Regions from separate parts of the Solibacillus sp. GQ1 genome, predicted to be linked through region 2. Evidence: riboswitches for the same ligand, from Rfam matches in the RefSeq annotation. Region 2 holds a riboswitch; the other holds the start of a gene.
The links. A riboswitch is a leader RNA that binds a small molecule or an ion and turns the genes downstream of it on or off. The one in region 2 is predicted to bind glycine.
Positions count from the first base shown of each region.

Region 1 (3,422 bases), 760 kb from region 2:
AGAAGTTCGGATATTGAACGATTACGCCGGCTGTTTGGTCATCGATCAGGCCTTTTAGTGCTTCGATGTCTGTCACACCGTCTTTTGCAGGAATTGTAACGACTTCTATTGATTGTCCTGTAGCATACATTTTCACAACATCTTGATACTCCGGATGTACAGCTCCTGAAACAAGTAACTTTCCGCGACGTGTATGACCTGCAGCAAGCATACCTGCTTCTGCCAATGCCGTACCGCCATCATACATAGAAGAGTTTGCAATATCCATGCCTGTCAGTTCTGCGATCATCGTTTGGAACTCAAAAATCGCTTGAAGTTCACCTTGTGAAATTTCCGGCTGATATGGAGTGTATGCTGTATAGAACTCCGAACGTGAAATAACGTGATCAACAATTACCGGTTTATAGTGGTTGTATACACCTGCACCTAAAAACGATACATTGCTTGCTGTATCTTTATTTTTTGAAGCAAGTTGTGCCAGTTCCTTCATTAAAGCGGCTTCTGACTTGGCAGGTTTAATATTGTAGCTTCCTTGGAAGCGAACTTTCTCAGGAATATCCTCGAAAAGCTCATCAATTGTCGCAACCCCGATACGGTCTAACATTTCTTGTTTATCTTGTTCCGTCATTGGTAAATAACGATGTTTCATTGTTAACCCTCTTTTCAAAAGTTTTATCCCGCATTAACGGGCAGTAAGCTTGGTTCAACTATCAATCTAGGGGATGAAGACCCCCACTGATTGAAGTTTCATTTTATTTTGCACGCTTGTAAAATGGAGTTTCAACAACAACTGCTTTTGCTCTATTTTTTCGTACTTCAATTTCTAATTCAGTTCCAACTTCTGTGAATTTTGCGTCAATTAAAGCTAAGCCGATATTACGCTTTGTCATTGGTGACTGAGTTCCTGTAGTTACAAAACCAATCTCTTCACCATCTTTAAATACTTTATAGCCATGGCGGGGAATACCTTTATCAATCATCTCGATGCCTACAGATTTACGTGTTAGGCCATTTTCTTTTTGGTCAATTAATGCTTGCTGACCGATAAATTGCGGATCCTTTGCCAATTTCACCGCAAAGCCAATTCCCGCTTCCAATGGTGAAATCTCTTTTGAAATCTCTTGGCCATATAATGGTAAGCAAGCTTCAAAGCGAAGTGTATCACGTGCTCCTAAACCGGCCGCTACTACACCTTTGTCTTTTCCTGCTTCCAAAATTTTGTTCCATAAATCGACAATCGCTGCTGGTGTCCCGTAAATTTCAAATCCGTCTTCACCTGTATAGCCAGAGCGAGAAACTAGAACCGAATGACCGCCTACATCCACATTGTCCTGGAATTTAAAATATTTAATTGCCGTTAAATCTGTTGCTGTTAATGTTTGCAGAACTTCCTGAGATAATGGTCCTTGCAATGCGATTTGAGCATAGTCATCTGACACATTTGTCACTTTGACATCCCCTTCGACATGCTGCTGTAACCATTCAAAGTCCTTTTCAATATTCGCTGCATTAACACATAGTAAATAACGGTTATCTTCCAAACGGTATGTCAGTAAATCGTCAACAACACCGCCATCTTCATAACATAGTGCACTGTATTGTGCGCCGCCAACTGCAATTTTAGAAATATCGTTGGAAAGCATCTTTTGTAGATAAACTAGTGCATCCGGACCTTCTACGATAATTTCCCCCATATGGGATACATCAAAAAGTCCTGCACGGTTACGAACCGCATCATGCTCCTCTTTAATCGAAGAAAATTGTACCGGTAATTCCCAGCCGCCAAAATCAACTGTTTTTCCACCATACTTTGCATATTCATCAAAAAGTGGTGTGCGCTTTAGCTTTAATTCATTTGTCATGTTCATTTCCTCCTTTAGTTATGTATGTTCGTTTTGCTTTGTAAGGGGAAACAACATTACACCTATCAAAGTGTAAATCTATCTTTTTATTAGAATCATCAGAATATTAAAAGCCGATTTCTCCACAAAAAAAGACAGACGAATCCCCTTTACCGAGATTCTCTGTCCTTGCACCTGAAAGTTACACCCAAATTTGATCCACTATCACAATTTAGGCTTTCCCCGTTGGTGGCTGTTCGCAACAATAGCTGATTACAGCACTCTCCAGAGTTGCGTCCAATACGAGTCTTTTTGCCTGAGAGATTCATAGCATAGCTATTTGCTCCTTCGGCGACGTGACATCACGTTCTCTCCCCGTACCATCATCCGCGTTAGATTATTTACTTCATGTTATTGCTCTTCTTAGCAATATCCTAACATTGAATATAATGCAAACGCAATCTTTTTTTAATTTTATTCAAAATACGAACATTAAGTACGATTATCCAGTAATCATTCGCCTTTAAGACGTTTTACTTGAAAGCCGATGTACTCAACAATTTGTCTTAACGTTCTCCCGGCTGTCAGTACTTGTATATGGCCAGCTAGTCGATAATTCTTTCTGCGTTGGTGATACAGATTTTCCAATTCTTGCTCCGTTGATGATTGAACAATGGGACGGTTTTTGTCATTCCGAATACGCATATAAATATCTTCAAATTTTGCATCAAGAAAAAATACAAGCCCTGTCTGGCGCATAATTCTCCTGTTTTCTTCATTTACGGCTACCCCACCGCCTGTAGCGATAATGCATGCTTCATCACGAAAGTTCTTTAAAAATTCCGTCTCGATTTTTCGGAAGTGTGCTTCGCCGTATTTCTCGAAAATTTCAGGAATTGTCATACCCTGTTGTCGTACAATTTCATGATCCATATCGTAATACGGCATTTTCAAGAAAAAACTTAAACGTCTTCCAATCGCACTTTTTCCGCACCCCATAAATCCTACTAAATAAATTTTACGCATGCTGTTCACCTTCTTCTATTACGGACTACTTAATCAATTACGCCTCTACCTATTCTTTCGTTTCTATTTTGCTACTTAAACAGAAATATTTTTAGGTCAAACAAAATCGCATTATGCGACATTTTTTCGACTTTGCAAAAAGAAGTCGAACTTTAAGGTAAATTTAGTATATTTATCGTAGCACGAACGTAAATAGATTCCAATGAATTATATACTTTTATTTGCGCAAAATATGCATTTGTATAGAAAACAGCAGCTCCGGAAACTATGAACAATAAAAATACAGCCAGCAAAAATAATGCACCCTTCTCATTTTGGAGGCAATGGTAACACGAGGTCTCTTTCTCGCTTTGTTCCATTTTTCATCACTACCCTCATATTCACATCATTTTCATCCACCGCCAACTCCCATTTCTCAACAAAAGGCAGCATAATTTCATTTCCCCCTTTATTCGACCTTTTACGCAAATGCTGTTCTGATTTATCAAAAACAAACAAACGCTCCTCGGGGTCATTTGATATTTCCAGTTGCAGCATACCAGAGCTGAGCACCCT
Region 1 is NZ_JCAXEX010000001.1:1,956,119-1,959,540, forward strand. Features, by position in the region: gene gcvPA (aminomethyl-transferring glycine dehydrogenase subunit GcvPA) at 1-649, opposite strand, end outside; gene gcvT (glycine cleavage system aminomethyltransferase GcvT) at 753-1,862, opposite strand; glycine riboswitch at 2,023-2,132, opposite strand; glycine riboswitch at 2,136-2,228, opposite strand; gene AC6CH1_RS10020 (shikimate kinase) at 2,355-2,867, opposite strand; gene comGF (competence type IV pilus minor pilin ComGF) at 3,177-3,422, opposite strand, start outside.
Region 1: it holds a riboswitch for glycine, as region 2 does, so the genes downstream of both, gcvT (glycine cleavage system aminomethyltransferase GcvT) here and AC6CH1_RS05850 (amino acid permease) in region 2, are expected to answer to the same signal.

Region 2 (3,422 bases):
GGTTCAATTGAAGCACTGGCTGTCTTCAAAGATAAACCAAATGTAGAAATTGTATTAGGATTATTATCTTCTAAAACGAATACTTTAGATAATGAAGATCGTATTATTAAAATGCTTGATGAAGCGTCTAAAATTATCGACAAAGACCGTTTGTTCATTTCACACCAATGCGGTTTCGCTTCCTGCGATGGCGGCAATGAACTTACAGAAGCTGAACAATGGGCAAAAATTCAGCAAGGACAGCAACTTGCTCTGCAGTACTGGAGTTAAATATAAACATATAATTTTCAATATGAAAAACACGCAAATTCTCGGTATCTTTGAATTTGCGTGTTTTCCGTTTTTTATAACATGTTGGATTTGCCTAATTATCTTTTACGAACCTTATAAAGAACAAATAGCAGTATAAACCATAACGGTGTTAACAGCAGTGAAGTTCTCGTAGACTCGGAAATGGCCATAATGATTAGTAAAAACAAGAAGAAGGCCAATATTAAATAGTTGATAAATGGTGTTAAAGGTGCTTTGAAAATTGAAGATCTATGTAATTCCGGATGACGCTTTTTGTAAATAATATGCGAAATCAGAATAATGCTCCAAACCCAAATAAAACAAATTGCACTAATTGTTGTCACGATACTAAATGCATCGTCCGGCATGAAATAGCTAAGCAATGCACCAATCGATACTACAACCGCAGAAAATAACAGACCATTTTGCGGCACCGCATTTTTGTTTAATTTACCGTAAGCTTTTGGTGCTTGTTTATTACTACTTAAACTGAACAGCATACGACTCGTTGAGAACATTCCGCTATTTCCTGCAGAAGCAGCTGATGTCAGTACAACAAAGTTAATCAAACCTGCTGCAATCGGAATACCTACCAATGCGAAAACCTGAACGAATGGTGAGCTTGACGCGCTTAATGTATCCCAAGGGTTGATTGTTAAAATTACGAATAATGCTCCTACATAAAACAGCAGAATACGAACGGGAATTTTATTAATTGCAGATGGGATATTCTTTTGCGGGTTTGCCGTTTCAGCAGCTGCTACCCCTACTAATTCAACACCAACGAATGCAAAGACAACCATTTGGAACGCCATTAAAAATCCAAATGCCCCATTCGGGAATAATCCGCCATGCTCCCATAAATTTGATACAGCAACCTTGCCTGTATCTGTTTCAAAGCCAATAATCAGCAATACAATACCTATTGCGATCAACGCAACAATTGTGATGATCTTAATTAACGCAAACCAAAACTCCAGCTCTCCGAACAGTTTGACCGTCAATAAATTCAAAATAAGTAAAACTACTAAACATGCGATAGCCGGTACCCATTGCGGGATATCAAACCAGTACTGCGTGTACATGCCGACAGCGATAATATCTGCCATTGCCGTCATAATCCAGCAAAACCAGTATGTCCAGCCTGTAATATAGCCTGCCCAGTCCCCTAAGTATTCAGTGGCGAACTCAGTAAAAGATGCATAGCCGCCTTTTGATAAAAGCAATTCGCCAAGTGCACGCATGACGAAAAATAGTGCGGTTCCAACGATTAAGTATGCAAAGATAATAGAAGGTCCTGCAAGTGAGATCGCTTTACCTGACCCTAAAAACAACCCCGTTCCGATCGTTCCTCCAATCGCAATTAACTGAACGTGGCGATTTTTCAGATCGCGCTTTAATTCTTGTTGTTCCAAAACGATTCCTCCAAAGGATAAGTATTTTGTCTGTTTACACAGCGCAAAATAATAAGTACTTCATCGCGGTCCATCAAGTAAATTTTTCTGGAATAAAAACAGGGACTGATAATATGCCAGTCCCTGTGTCTAAGAATAATCGATTTCGCCTCTGCAAAATCGCGCCCAGATTTCAAAAAATCTGTGACATCTATCGAGGGCTTTTCATTAAACAATGGGTGTTCATACACCCTATGTTAAAGAAAAGCGTCTCTCATTACTCTTCTGTCCTTTTGCCTGAGATTGTGAACCCTTCGGCGACGCGGATTATCGCGCTCTCTCCAGAAACTGCTCCCGTCAGTAGTTTTATCCACGACGATCAACGCTTGATATGTATGCAATTAGTTGCCTATAGGTCCCTGGCATCTTCCAGTTTCCTATAGTTCGCGTTCAATACTATTATTGTACGATAATCATACTACCAATTTTTTGACCGTCTTACAATGGACAATCGGAGTCGTTTATTATGTAAATAGCAATTTAACCTTATTCCCAACATAATGTTTTCTTCTTGCAGAAAATTCATGACCAAAAAAATATTACACCGAAAATTCGATATTTTCAGTGTAATATTCATATAGAGGAATTGGTAGCCCCTCGTATTACTGTATTCGTTTACTGCAATTTTTCCTGAACCGTTGAATCTTCTTCATATGTTGTTCGATTGATATCAATCAGCTTTCCTTTTGAGGTGTTAGTCTTTTTCATTTTGACAACATACGTATTGTCCAAAGCGATTTCTGTGCAGACGATGTCTTTCTCGCTGCGAATATCTTCCGGATAGTTTAAGGTAATGACTAAAATATCCTCATCTTTTTCGATTTTCTCAATTTCTCTTCCACAACCATCCGAATATCCTGTGACAAACAGCACTTCCTCTGTTTCAAAATCGACAGATGGAACCGACTCAAAACCAAAAATATCGGCCCAAGTAGTATAAAGCTTTTCATCCTGCACGATTGAAATACTCGTACCGACCTCAGGAGGTATCGAATCTAAATGAAACAGTAATTCATATTCTACTTTATTTTCATTATTTTCTTCCTGCACAGGTTCAGTTGAATCGGTTGATGTTTCGTTTTCTTTCGTATTACATGCTGCAAGGAGCAAGATCATTCCCACGACCAGCATATAACTTAACCATTTCTTCATCGACAATCACCTCATCCCTTTATCCCTTTCCTAATTAGTCGTATAGAAAATCAAAAAGTTACGAAATTTCACTCATTATATTTGTTAATATTGGTTAATTTAAGCTTACGTGAGAACGTTAAATAAACTAATAATTCAGCAAGTAAGCTTTTATTATTATATGGCGTATAATGTAGTTGTTTATCCAACTATTACACCATTCTCTTGGAGGGTTTGTACAAATGAGTACACGTATTGAAAAAGACTTTTTAGGCACATTAGAAATTCCAAAGGACGTTTATTACGGCGTTCAAACAACTCGTGCATTAGAAAATTTCCCGATTACTAAAATGACAATGCACCCTGAATTAATTCGTGCATTTGCCATCGTAAAGAAAAGTTCGGCACTTGCAAATGCCGCTATCGGCAAATTGGATCCAGTAATTGCTAATGCAATTGCACAAGCATCAGATGACATTATTTCAGGACTATTACATGACCAGTTCGTTGTAGATCCAATTCAGGGCGGAGCAGGCACTTCAATGA
Region 2 is NZ_JCAXEX010000001.1:1,193,820-1,197,241, reverse strand. Features, by position in the region: gene AC6CH1_RS05855 (cobalamin-independent methionine synthase II family protein) at 1-270, shown strand, start outside; gene AC6CH1_RS05850 (amino acid permease) at 369-1,706, opposite strand; glycine riboswitch at 1,961-2,040, opposite strand; gene AC6CH1_RS05845 (dehydrogenase) at 2,361-2,897, opposite strand; gene aspA (aspartate ammonia-lyase) at 3,119-3,422, shown strand, end outside.